Regions from separate parts of the Caballeronia sp. M1242 genome, predicted to be linked through region 2. Evidence: riboswitches for the same ligand, from Rfam matches in the RefSeq annotation. Region 2 holds a riboswitch; the other holds the start of a gene.
The links. A riboswitch is a leader RNA that binds a small molecule or an ion and turns the genes downstream of it on or off. The one in region 2 is predicted to bind cobalamin.
Positions count from the first base shown of each region.

Region 1: it holds a riboswitch for cobalamin, as region 2 does, so the genes downstream of both, JYK05_RS02920 (TonB-dependent receptor domain-containing protein) here and JYK05_RS16310 (cobalamin biosynthesis protein) in region 2, are expected to answer to the same signal.

Region 1 covers NZ_CP071129.1:631,853-638,750, reverse strand. The annotation lists gene JYK05_RS02925 (iron ABC transporter permease) at 1-238, opposite strand, end outside; gene JYK05_RS02920 (TonB-dependent receptor domain-containing protein) at 274-2,145, opposite strand; cobalamin riboswitch at 2,230-2,525, opposite strand; gene JYK05_RS02915 (ATPase) at 2,764-3,153, shown strand; gene JYK05_RS02910 (cell division protein ZapA) at 3,150-3,464, shown strand; RNA gene ssrS (6S RNA) at 3,583-3,765, shown strand; gene JYK05_RS02900 (EVE domain-containing protein) at 3,858-4,316, shown strand; gene JYK05_RS02895 (SIMPL domain-containing protein) at 4,432-5,121, shown strand; gene lgt (prolipoprotein diacylglyceryl transferase) at 5,176-6,072, opposite strand; gene JYK05_RS02885 (LysR family transcriptional regulator) at 6,109-6,898, opposite strand, start outside.
Region 2 covers NZ_CP071130.1:616,019-622,916, forward strand. The annotation lists gene cobO (cob(I)yrinic acid a,c-diamide adenosyltransferase) at 1-363, opposite strand, end outside; gene JYK05_RS16310 (cobalamin biosynthesis protein) at 372-800, opposite strand; cobalamin riboswitch at 816-1,064, opposite strand; cobalamin riboswitch at 1,120-1,371, shown strand; gene cobW (cobalamin biosynthesis protein CobW) at 1,497-2,576, shown strand; gene cobN (cobaltochelatase subunit CobN) at 2,581-6,354, shown strand; gene JYK05_RS16325 (ATP-binding protein) at 6,351-6,898, shown strand, end outside.

The DNA.
Region 1 (6,898 bases), on a different replicon from region 2:
GCGCCCCGGCGAGCGCGAGCAGCGCGCCCGACGCGAAGCCCGCGAGCGCGCGCGGCAATCGCAGGTTCAGCACGATTTCATCGGCGATATCGGGCGTGGCCGCATGCGCATGCAGCAGCGCGGCGATGGCGCGTGATGGCGGCAGCGCGACGCTTCCGAGCGCGAGCGACGCCGCTAGCACGCCAAGGGCCGCCGCCGCGAGCGCGAGCCAGATCGCGGCGGCGCGCGTTGCGTGCATCGCCTTCATCGGGCGGCGCGCGTCAGCGGCGTGGCTCACGACGGATGCCAGCCGATCGTGACGTAAGCGCCGCGACGCGGCGTGTTGTACGAGTAAGCCAGTTCATAGTTGCGGTCGAACAGGTTATCGATGCGCGCATTTACGTACCACGACTTCGTGATGTCGTATTGCGCCGAAAGATTGACGACGCCGTAGCCCGCGAGCGTGGAATCGTAATCGCTGCGCGCGCCGCTCACGATCCACTCGCCGCCCACGCGCCAGCGCCCGATCGACCGATGCGCCGACAGCGACGCAAAGCGCCTTGCGCGACGCGTGAGGTCTTCGTGATTCGTCTCGTCGACGGGGTTCTGGAACGTCACGCTCGCGCGCACGTCGGTTGCGCCCACGTGTCCCGCCCACGATCCCTCGACGCCCTGCACCTTCGCGCGCCCGACGTTCTGCGCGGTATAGAAGCCGCTGCTGTCGCCCACGTAGTCGATCAGATTCGAATAGCGCGTCTCGAACGCCGTCACGCGCACCACGCCGATCTGGTCCGATGCGTACTGCAACGCGGCCTCGGCCGAATGGCTGCGCTCCGGCTGTATCGACGGATTGCCGCTGAACGGATAGTAGAGATCGTCGAAGCTCGGCGCGCGAAACGCCGCCGCGTAGCTCGCGCTCGCGCGCCAGTGCGAATCGAAGTTGTACGTGTAGCCCAGATAGTAGCTGTTCGCGCCGCCGAAGTCGGAATACTGGTCGCGGCGCACGTTGGCCTGCACTTCGCTCGGACCGAAGCGGCCGACATAGCCCGCGAAGACCGAGTTCACATGCCGGTCGGGCGCGCTGAACTGGTCCGAATCGAGCGACTGGTCGAGATGCTCGTAGCCGAACATCAGCTTGTGCGCCTCGGTGAGGCGGAAGTCGTTTTGCCACAGATACTGATGATTCTCCGAGTCGAAGCGGCTCGTATAGACGCCGTTGTGTTCGATGTTCGCGCGGTCTTGCCCCTGCGCGACGGTGAAGTGCGTCGTCCAGTTGTCGGTGAGCTTGCCGTTCGCGAATACCGACGCCGAGCGCACGCGATCATGCGATTCATTGAGATCGGTCGGCACGCCGTACGGATCGTCGAAGCTGTTCACGCCGTTCGATTGCAGAAAGCGCACGCCTGCGTCCCACTTGTCGCTGAACTTGTGGCGCAGCGTCGCGGCGACGCTTTCGTTCAGATAACCGTTCGCGTTCGGATTCGCGGCGGGCGCGAGCGCGGGATCGATCGCCGAGAAACCGTCGGTCTTCTCGCGCGAGACGTTCACGCTGAACGTGGTGCGGCCCTCGGCATCGAGCGCGCCGTCGACGCCCGCCGACTGCCGCTGCGTGTGATAGCTGCCGTATTCGGCTTCGAAGTGAAAGCGCGGCGGATGTGCTTCGCCCTCCTTCGTGAAAATCTGCACGACGCCGCCGATCGCGTTCGATCCATATAGCGCCGACACGTTGCCGTTGACCACTTCGACGCGGCCGGTCTGATCGAGCATCAGTTGCGACAACTGCGCCGCGCCGAGCGACACCGATTCAACGCGCACGCCGTCGATCAGCACGAGCGACTGCGTCGACGACGCGCCGCGTATGAACACGCCCGAGGTCGCGCCCGGCCCGCCGTTGCGCGTGATCTGCACGCCGGGCGCAAGCGCGATGAGCCCGAGCACATCGTTTGCATTGCTGTCGGCGATGTCCTGCGCGTCGAAGAGCGTCGCCTGCGGGATGGAATCGGCGAGCGGTTGCGCGCCGCGCGTCGCCGTGACGACGACGGGCGCGAGTGTCTGCGACGGAGAATCGGAATCGGCGTGCGCGACCTGGACAAGCGGCGCACTCGCGGCGGCGCACATCACGACGCGCGCCGCGCGACGAATGAGGCCCGACGAAGGCAAGAGCATGGGTGAAGCGTTTCCGTTGGAGACTGGCGCGTGCCCCGCTCCCCGCGAAGTCTGTGCGCGACGCACGCGCCGACTTGCAAAGCATCGGCGCGCTGGACGATTGGCCGGTATCCGGGCTGGCGACGCATCGTCCCGCCTTCCCGCGCTTCGAAGCGCAGTGGCGCCGACACGTTTCTTGCAGTCGCGAGTCCGATGGCAAACGACCACGGAGCAACACGAAGAAACGCGCGAGGGACGACTTGCAACTTGCGTTGCGGTCGCTTACCGTTGCGGGGGCAGCACAGGTTGGCGAGCCGCGCGAGGCGAGACAGCGCTTCCTGTTTCCCGTTTGACTGCGCCGCAAGAAAGGCGGCGCGAGCACCAAAAGTGCGGCAAGTGTAGGAGCGCGCATGGGGGCCGTCAAGAAGGCGCGCGCCCGTCATCGCGAGGCTTGAGCGACGAGCGAGCAACGAGCAAGCGTCGCCATCCGCGCATCCGAGTGCGTCACGCGCGGCCATTCCGCACATGAATACGCGGCGATGCGCGCAAGATCGCGTGTTGTTACGTCTCGAAACGAGACAATTATCGGAAGCACCGTTGAACCGCGCTAAAATGCCAGGTCTTTAGAGGACGCAGCACATGCTCAACGAACTCGAATCACTGTCAGGAAACATCGGCCGGCTGATCAAGATCAGCGAGCGCCACAATCAGGCGCGTCTCGCGCTCGAAGCACAAATCGAACAGCTGCGCGCCGATTACGCCGGCGTTCAGGCCGAACTCGCGCAGGTTCGCCACGAGCGCGACACGCTGCAAGGCGAACGCGATTCGCTGTCCGCGAAGATCGACGACGCGCAAGTGCGCCTCAACGCGATCCTCGAAAAGCTGCCGCGCGGCAAAGCGCATCATGCCGAAAGCGACAATCAGCTCGATCTTCTGAACGCCGAATCCAGCGCGTCGCGCGAAGCGCAGCACGAACATGCGCACGCGGAAGAAGTGCACGGCGAGCACCATCAAGGAGAGAAGGCATGACGACCACGCAGATCGAAGTATCCATTCTCGGCCAGCAGTATCGCCTCGCGTGCTCGCCGGAGACCGAGGCCGCGCTGCGCGAAGCCGTGGCCCGCGTCGATGCCGAAATGAACAAGGTACGCAACGCAAGCAGCGTGCGCGGCACGGACCGCATCGCGGTGATGGCCGCGCTTTCGCTGGCGTCCGAACTGCTCAAGCTGCAGGAAAGCGTGCGTCACGGCGAAGCGTTCCCCGCCGAGGAAATCCGCCGCACCATGCATTCGATGAACGAGCAGCTCGGCGCGGTCATTGCGCAATATGAAGCGCACTGAGCGAAGCGCACTGACGGTCATGCGCTGATCTAATCAGCGTTGCGGTATCCATCAAAAAAAGATACCGCGAGAAACGCAGGCAAGGGCTGCAAGGACCAAACGTTTGGTGTACAGTGAGGTCTCCCTGCCTGGTACGCCAAGGTCATATATTCCTTGAACCAATGCTACATTGGCACGGTTGCGGAACGTTGCAGCACGGGCGCGCGCGTCACTCTGTCTGATGTACCCGAAGTGTTGCTTACCGCGACCAATCTTGAACCCAGGTTCAGGATGCCGGCCTAGCGGCTGAGGCGGGGACCTTATTTCTGGAAGCACGAACGGCATCGGTTCTTACCGGTGCCGTTTTTGTTTGCATCGCCCAAAACCGCACGCACACTCCTTCACGCCGAACTCATGCGCTACTGGCTGATGAAGTCCGAACCGGACGAAGCGAGCATCGATCATCTCGCGCACGCGCCCAAGAAGACGCTGCCGTGGACCGGCGTGCGCAACTATCAGGCGCGCAACTTCATGCGCGACCAGATGCAGATCGGCGACGGCGTGCTCTTCTACCATTCGAGTTGCCCCGAGCCCGGTATCGCGGGAATCGCGAAGGTCTGTTCGACGGCGTATCCCGACCCCACGCAGTTCGATCCCAAGAGCGCCTACTACGATCCCAAGTCCAAGCAGGACACGCCGCGCTGGATGCTCGTGGATGTGAGCTTCGTGAAGAAGACGCGGCTCATTCCGCTCGCCGAACTGCGCGAGCATCCGGAACTCGCCGGCATGCAGGTGCTCGCGCGCGGCAACCGCCTGTCGATCACGCCGGTCACCGAGAACGAATGGCGCTTTATTACCGAACGCCTCGTCTAGAGCAGGAACTAAGGACTGGAGGCGGACGCCTAAGTGCGGTCGCGAATCACGCGACGCCTTGCGTTGGAGTCCTTCGATGATGAACAAGAAAATCGCCGCCGCCCTCGCCCTCGCGATGTCGAGCGTCACCCTCGCCTATTCCGCCTCCGTCGCCGCGCAGACGGTCATCGCCAATCCGCAGCCCGCGGGCGTGCTTTCGCTTTCGGCGCAGGCGAGCGCGCAAGTGCCGCAGGATGTCGTCACCATCACGCTCTTTTACGAGCAGGAAGCCGCCGATCCTTCATCGCTCACCGCGACGCTCAATCAGCGCGCCGAAGCTGCGTTGCGCGAAGCGAAGGGTGTCGATGGCGTCACCGCGAAAAGCGGCTCGTTCACGGTGTATCCGTCCACCGACCGGGACGGCAAGATATCCGCATGGCGTGGGCGCACGGAGATCGTGCTCGAATCGCACGACTTCGCGGCGGCCTCGAAGCTCGCGGGCAAGATGAGCTCGTCGATGCAAGTTGGCAACGTCACGTTCTCGCTGTCGCCGGAAGCGCAGCGCGCCGCGGAGCAGAAGCTCTCGACGCAGGCCATCGATTCGTTCCGCAAGCAGGCGCAAGCCGCCTCGCAGGCGTTCGGCTACAGCAGCTATTCAATTCGCGAGGTGAACGTCGGGCATAGCGGCGTGGCGCCGCGCCCGGTGATGATGATGCAGTCGCGCGCCATGGGCGCCGATGCCAAGATGGCCGCGCCGATGGCGCTCGAAGCCGGCACGACGACCGTGACCGTCGATGTGTCCGGCTCGGTGCAGATGGGCCGCTGACCGAGCGAGGCCAAGCGAACCCAAGCGGGACCGCAAGCGCGGCCCCGCGCGAAATCACGCCGCGTTCGCCGCCACGCGACGATGCCGCTTGTACGCCCACACCATCATGATGACGCCGGCGACGATCATCGGCAGCGAAAGCCACTGGCCCATCGAGAGGCCGAGCGCGAGCAGGCCGAGATAGTCGTCCGGTTCGCGGGCGAATTCGACCGTGAAACGCGCGAGTCCATAGCCAATCAAAAAGAGCGCGGAGATGGCGCCGACCGGGCGCGGCTTACGCGAGAACGTCCAGATCACGATGAATAGCACGATGCCTTCCAGCGCAATCTCATACAACTGCGACGGATGGCGCGGCAGCATGTGATAACGCTGGAAGATGTCCATCAGATGCCACTTCGCGTCGAGTTGCGGGTTCTTCGCGAGCCAGATGGCGTCGTCGTTCGTCGAGTTCTGGAACAGCATCGCCCAGGGCGCGGCCGGGTCGGTCACGCGGCCCCACAGCTCGCCGTTGATGAAGTTGCCGAGACGCCCCGCCGCTAGGCCGAGCGGCACCATCGGCGCGACGAAATCGGTCACTTGCAGCCACGTGCGTTTGCGCTGGTACGCGAACAGCACCATCGCGAAGGTCACGCCGAGAAAGCCGCCGTGAAACGACATGCCGCCTTCCCACACCTTGAAGATATCGAGCGGATGCGCCGCGTAATAGCTCGCCTTGTAGAACAGCACATAGCCGATGCGCCCGCCGAGAATCGTGCCGAGCACGCCGTAGAACAGCATGTCGTCGATGTCCTTCGCGCTCCAGCCTTGCGCGGCGACATACGGCAGCCGCAGCCGCAGTCGTCCGATGACGATGGCGGAAATGAACGCGACCAGATACATGAGGCCGTACCAGCGCACGGCGAGCGGTCCGAGGTGAATCGCGACGGGATCGAAATTGGGGTGAATGAGCATCGTAGAGTTCTAGAGCCAAGCGAAGTCAGGCACGAATCATAAAGCAGAGACGGCGGCGGCCCGCGCGCGCACGATCTCGATGAAGCCGGCGAGCACCGGGCTCACCTCGGCCGCGCGCCACACGAGGCCGGTTTCGACGACCGGCGCATCCGCCACCGGCCGCAGCGGTCGATACACCACGCCCGTGCGCCGCAAATGCCGCAGCGACTGCGGCACGAGCGCGACGCCCATGCCGGCGGACACGAGGCTCACGATGGTCTGCATCTGGATCGCCTCCTGCCCGATGCGCGGCGTGAGTCCCGCCGCGCCGTAGCAGCCCATAATGATGTCATACAAACCCGGCGCGAGACGCCTCGGAAACACGACAAGCGGCGCGGCGGCGAGATCGCGCAGATCGACGGGCGTGTCGGCCCATTCGGCCGTGCCCTGCTGCAATTGCTCGGCGGCGTCCGAGGACATCGCGACGACGAGCGGCTCGCGGGCAATCGCAAGATACGACAGCGACATCGCGTGCCGCGGCGGCAGCGGCGGAATGACGAGCCCCGCGTCCACGCGACCGGCGACAAGTTCTTCGATCTGCACGTCGCTCGTCGCTTCGGTCAGTTGCAGGCGCACGCCGGGATAGCGCGCGCCGAAGTCGCGCAGCAGCGCGGGCAACAGGCCGTAGTCCGCGGTGGACACGAACGCCAGCGACAGCACGCCCGCCTCGCCACGCGAAAGCGACTGCGCGAGCGGACGCAGCGCATCGGCGGCGGCGAGAATGCGCCGCACCTCTGGCAGCAGATCCTTGCCGACCGGCGTCAATTCGACGGTCCGTTTCGTGCGC
Region 2 (6,898 bases):
GCTCTCGATCATGCGCCGCGCTTCGTTCCAGCCTTTGCGCGCGGTCGCCATGTCGGCCTCGCGGTTTTGCGTGTTCCATGTATAGCCGTCGCCCATCGTCACGAAATCGCAATTGGCGACCGCGCTCAGAAAATCGCGCTCAGACGTATGCAGCGCGCCTTTGATGAACTGAACGACGCCGAGCTTCATGCCGTGCCCGAGCACGCGCACGGCCATGCCGAAAGCGGCCGTGGTCTTGCCCTTGCCATTGCCTGTGTTGACGATCAGGAGACCCTTCTCGTGATCGGCGGCGGCCTGCTTCTTTTCGTGGCCTTCCTTGCGACGCTGCGTCATGCGCAGATGCGATTCCGTATCGGTTTTCATGGGCTCTTTCAGGCTTTCTTCGTTGCTATGGCGACGGTCACGTGACCGTCGATCATCTTCGGCGCCACAAGCTCTCCGCCATCGCTTGCGAGCAGCGCGCTAGGCTCGCACACGCCCTCGGCGGGCATGAGCGCGAGCTCGTCCGCGCGATAAAGGCGCAATGGCAGGGCATGACGCTCGCAGAAGACACGCAAGCCGGCTTCGTCGTGTTTGATGTCGATGCTCGCGACCACCGCGATGTGCGCGAAGGTGAGTTCCGCTGCTTGAAGCGCACGAAGCACGGCCGCTTCAATCGCATCGGCGCTTACGCCGCGTTTGCAGCCGATGCCGACGGCGAGATGGCGCGGGCTCACGCAAGGAAGCATCATCGAACGAATGGACGGAATGCGTGCGCCGCGCATGCGTCCCTCGCGGATGGCGGCGTTCGGCGAAGGCATCACGATGGCGAGATGCGCTTCGTCCCCTGCGCTGGCCGGTATCCGGGCTTGCGGCCGTCATCGCGCAGCCTTCCCACCGTGAACGGGCAGTGGCCGTGTGCGCCATGCGCGATATCGTGCAAGCCGATACCGCCGGTCGCGTACCGTTGCGGGGACAGCACAGGTTGGCGAGCGCTTGCATGATCGTGAAGACGCCGCTTCCTGTTTCCCGTTTAACTGCGCGTTTCGTGTGAACGCGCGAGCACCAGTCGCGCGCCAACGATACCACATGCCCCCGCTTTTCGGCGGCGCTTTCCTTGACGCTCCTTCGTGAGGAGCCTAGACTTCACGCAGTTCTGGTGCCCGCGTGCGAGCTTCTTTCGCGCGCAGTTAAACGGGAAGCAGGAAGCGCATCGCTCCATCATGCGATCGGACGCGCGCCAACCTGCGCTGCCCCCGCAACGGTAAGCGACCGGCGGTATCGGCGAGTACGATATCGCGCGTTGCGCACGAAGCCACTGTCGGTACACGGCAGGAAGGCTGCGCAACGAGGTCCCAAGCCCGGATACCGGCCAGACTTTCGCAGGGCCCACGCCGCGGGGATGCGGCATGTCCCATGATCCATCAGTCGTGCGCTTTTTCCCGCAGATCTCGCCGGCGATACCTTCCTCGCGCGACGCACGCACGACGCACGCATACACGAGCCACGGAGCGACGATGCAAACCCGCAAGATACCCGTCACGGTCGTGACCGGCTTTCTCGGCAGCGGCAAGACCACCTTGATGCGCCACATCATGTCGAATGCGCAGGGCTTGCGCCTCGCTGTCATCGTGAACGAATTCGGCGAGCTCGGCATAGACGGGGAAATCCTGAAGGGTTGCGGCATCGGTTGCGACGACGAAGCCGGGTCCTCGGAGCGCAATCTCTATGAACTCGCTAACGGGTGCCTGTGTTGCACGGTGCAGGAAGAGTTTTATCCGGTGATGGAGCAGTTGCTGGAACGCCGCGAGCGCATCGATCATGTGTTGATCGAGACGTCGGGCCTCGCGTTGCCGAAGCCGCTCGTGCAGGCATTCAACTGGCCGTCCATCAAAAATGCGTTCACGGTCGATGCCGTCATCACGGTGGTCGATGGTCCTGCCGCCGCAAGCGGACAGTTCGCCGTGAACCCCGCAGCGGTCGATGCGCAACGCAAGGCCGACCCGAACCTCGATCACGAATCGCCGCTGCACGAGCTATTCGAAGATCAACTGTCCTCGGCTGATCTCGTGATCGTCAACAAGACCGACCTCATGGACGCCGACGCACTGCGCCGCGTGGAAGCGCTCGTGCGGCCCGAGATTCCGCCGCAAGTGAAGGTCGTGCCCGCGCAAATGGGCAAGCTCGATCTGCATGCGCTGCTCGGTCTGCAATCGGCGTCCGAGGACAGCATTCATCTTCGCCACGATCATCACGGTTCTGCCGACGACGAAGGCCACGTGGACCATCACCATGACGAATTCGATTCGGTCGTCGTCGAAGGACAAGTGGAATCGCGCGAACAGGCCATTGCGGCGTTGCAGGCGCTCGTGGAGAGTCACACGATCTATCGCGTGAAAGGGTTCGCCGCGCTGCCGGGCGCGGGCATGCGTCTCGTGGTGCAAGGCGTGGGCCGGCGCTTCGACAGCTATTTCGACCGGCGCTGGAACGAAGGCGAAGCCGCGAGCCGCTTCGTGCTGATCGGAGAAGACCTCGATCGTCAAACGCTGCAAATAGCGTTGAACGCGGCGCTGGCGAACGCGCTCGCGCAGGCCTGACGCGATGCATCTGTTACGCACGACGCCCGGAGGTTTTGTCGATGACGCGGCAGGCGTCATGCGTATCGAGCAGACGCGCGCACCGATCGTCGTGCTGAGTTCGGCGGATACCACGCTCGCGCTACTTGCAAGCGTGTTTCCGCGTCTGGAGCCGGGCTTTCCCGAAGTGCGGCTCGCGAATCAATCGTTTCTGCGCCAGCCCGCATCGGTCGACTTCTATATCGACGATGTATTGCGTCATGCGCGCGTCGTCATCGTCGATCATCTCGGCGGTGAATCATACTGGCCTTATGGCATCGAGCGAATCGTGGCGCTCGCCGAGCGCGAGAAGCAGATGCTCGCCATGTTCTCGGGCGATCTCACCGAAGACCCGAACCTGATCAGCAAGAGCACCGCGGAGGCCGCGTTCTGCCGCGAGTTGTCGCGCTATCTGCGCGAAGGCGGCGCGGGCAATGCCGAGGAATTTTTGCGCGCGATCGGTCATCGCGCGTTCGGCTTCGGTCGCGCGCCGCAAGCGCCGCGTCCGCTGCCTGTCGTGGCCATCTATCATCCCGAGCGCGACATCGCCGCAATCGACGACTGGCGCGCGCGATGGACCGAAGGCGCGCCCGTCGTCGCGATCCTGTTTTATCGCGCGCATCTGCAAGCGGGCAACACCGCTGTATTCGATGCGCTCATCGAAGCGCTCGAAAAGGAAGGGCTGAATCCGCTGCCGATTGCGATCGCTTCCCTCAAGGAAAGCGTGAGCCGCGAAGTGATCGCGCGCTTGTGCATGGAGCATCGCGCATCGCTCGTATTGAACACGACTGCGTTTGCAGCAAGCGTGATCGGCGAAAGCGAAGACTTCGACATCGCGGGCGATGCGCCCGTCCTGCAAGTGATATTGAGCGGCGGCAATCGCGAAGACTGGGAAAAGGACAACCACGGCCTCAATTCGCGCGATGTAGCGATGCATGTCGCGCTGCCCGAGGTCGATGGCCGCATCATCACGCGCGCGGTCAGCTTCAAGGGACTCGCGTATCACTGTGCGCAGACGCAAGTGGACGTGGTCCGTTATCAGGCCGATGCCGAACGCGTGCGCTTCGTCGCCGAGTTGAGTCGCCGCTGGTGCAAGCTGCGGCATACGCCCAACCACGAGAAACGCATCGCGCTCGTGCTCGCCAACTATCCGGCGAGCGAAGGACGCATCGGAAACGGCGTGGGACTCGATACGCCGGCATCCGCGATCGGCATCCTGTCGATGCTCGCCCGCGAAGGCTATCGCGTGGGCGAATTGCCGGAGAGCGGCGACGCGCTCATCGCTGCGTTGACGCGAGGCGTGACGAACGATCCCGTGGTTCGCGATATGCGGCCGGCGTTGCAAAGCCTCTCGCTCGACGACTATCTCGACGCTTATCGCGCGTTGCCCGCCGATGCGCGCGCCGCGCTCGAAAAGACGTGGGGCGCGCCGCAAGACGATCCGACATTGAGGCGCGGCCGCTTCATGATCGCGGGCTATCGCTGCGGCGACGTGTTCGTCGGCATTCAGCCGTCGCGGTCGCGCGAGCGTAACGACTACGCGAGCTATCACGATGCCGAACTCGTTCCGCCGCACTCCTATCTCGCGTTCTATTTCTGGCTGCGCATGCGCTTCAACGCGGACGCGCTGGTGCATGTCGGCAAACACGGCAATCTGGAATGGCTGCCGGGCAAGAGCGTCGCGCTGTCGGCATCGTGCTGGCCTGATCTGATTCTCGGCCCGATGCCGCATCTTTATCCGTTCATCGTCAATGACCCGGGCGAGGGCAGTCAGGCCAAGCGGCGGGCACAAGCGGTCATCATCGATCATCTGATGCCGCCGCTTACGCGCGCCGAGAACTATGGTCCGCTGCAAGACCTCGAACGGCAAGTCGATGAGTACTACGAAGCATTGATGGTCGACGTTCGACGCGCGAAGCTGTTGCGCAAGTCCATACTGGCGAGCATCGTCGAGAACAAGCTGCACGAAGAACTCGGCCTCGATGCCCCGCGCGATACATCGGGAGAAGACGCGTTGCTCACGCGCGCCGATGCTTACCTGTGCGAGCTGAAAGAAGCGCAGATTCGCGATGGGCTCCATGTTTTCGGCGTGTCTCCGGAAGGTGTGCACCGACGCGATACGCTGCTTGCGCTCGGGCGTTTTCCGATCGGCGACGGTCAGGGCGCGAATGCAAGTCTGATCACTGCGCTCGCACGCGACCTGCAATTAGGCGACGACTTCGATCCGCTCGACGCCGACTGGGCCGCGCCGTGGCAGGGACCGCGTCCGCAGGCATTGCAGTCGATGAGTGATGCTCCCTGGCGTCATCACGGCGACACGCGCGAGCGGCTGGAATGCCTCGCCATGCAACTTCTTGAAGGCGAAGCAACTGCGCCCGGTCCGCATACGCAACGCGTGCTGGAACGCTTGCATGGCGATCTGCTCGCGCGGCTGGATGCATGCGGACCGCAAGAGTCGCTGCAACTGAAACGCGGCCTCGAAGGCCGCTTCGTTCCGCCGGGGCCGAGCGGTTCGCCATCGCGCGGCAGACCCGACGTGCTGCCGACAGGGCGTAACTTCTATTCGGTCGATACGCGAGCATTGCCGACGCAAGCGGCCTGGTCGCTCGGGCTCAAGTCGGCAAACATGCTCGTCGAGCGGCACGTGCAGGACCACGGCGATTATCCGCGTGCCATCGGTCTGTCGGTGTGGGGCACCGCCACCATGCGCACCGGCGGCGACGACATCGCGCAGGCGTTCGCGCTCATCGGCGTGCGGCCGAAATGGGCGGCGGGCAGCCATCGCGTCACCGACTTCGAGATTTTGCCGATCTCCATTTTCAACCGGCCGCGCATCGACGTGACGCTGCGTGTATCTGGCTTTTTCCGCGATGCATTCGCGAATCTCATGCATCTGTTCGATGCAGCCGTGCAGGCCATCGCGGAACTCGAAGACGAGCCGGAAGACGTCAATCCGATTCGCGCGCGTATTCTGCGTGAGCGCGATGAGTTGATCGGACGCGGCATCGATGCCAAGGAAGCCCGGCTGCGTGCCGGCTGGCGCGTGTTCAGCACGAAGCCGGGCGCGTACGGCGCGGGCTTGCAAGAACTCATCGACATGAAGCAATGGGAAACCGATGCCGACCTGTCCGCCGCTTATCAAAGCACGGGCGGCTATGCTTATTCGCAGGCCGGCGATGGCGTCGAAGCGCGTTCGACCTTCGGCGCGCGGCTCTCGACACTCGATGTGGTGCTTCAGAATCAGGATAACCGCGAGCACGACTTGCTCGATTCGAACGACTATCACCAGTTTCAGGGCGGAATGATCGCGGCGGTGCGTTACTTGGCGGGCGTGCAGCCGCAGGCGTACAACGCGGATCACAGCAACCCCGCCGCGCCGCGCATGCGCACGCTGAACGAAGAGATCGCGCGTGTCGTGCGCTCGCGCGTGGTCAATCCCAAGTGGATCGACGGCGTGAAGCGGCATGGCTACAAAGGCGCGTCGGAACTCGCCGCGACGGTCGACTATCTCTTCGGTTACGATGCCACCGCGCGCGTCGTCTCCGATCATCAATATGCGCTGGTCACGGATGCCTACGTGAACGATGCCGGTACGCGCGAATTCATCGCGCGGCACAACCCGCACGCGCTCCAGTCGATCTGCGAGCGTCTGCTCGAAGCGATGCAGCGCGGGCTGTGGCAGGAACCCGGCGACTATCGGCAGTCCGTGACGCAACATCTGCTCGATGTCGAGCAGCAACTCGAAGGCCGACAGACTTGAACGAAACCTCATTTTTTCCCGCGTTTCCTTTCACCGCGCTCGTCGGGCAAGCGCCATTGCAGCAGGCGTTGCTGCTCGCGGCTGTCGATCCGTCATTGGGCGGCGTGCTCGTGAGCGGGCCGCGCGGCACGGCGAAATCCACGGCGGCGCGCGCGCTCGCTGAACTCTTGCCGGAAGGGAAACTTGTCACCTTGCCGCTCGGCGCGAGCGAAGAGCAACTCATCGGCACGCTCGATATTCAAAGCGCGTTGCGCGATGGCGGCGTGAAGTTTTCGCCGGGCTTGCTCGCAAAAGCGCATCGCGGTGTCCTGTATGTCGACGAAGTGAACCTGCTGCCGAATCCTCTCGTCGATCAACTGCTCGACGTGGCGGCGAGCGGCGTGAATATCATCGAGCGCGACGGCATATCGCATCGGCATGACGCGCAGTTCGTGCTGATCGGCACCATGAATCCGGAAGAGGGAGAACTGCGCCCGCAATTGCTGGATCGCTTCGGGCTTGCCGTCGAACTTGCGAACTGCTTCGACGCCGACGTGCGCCAGCG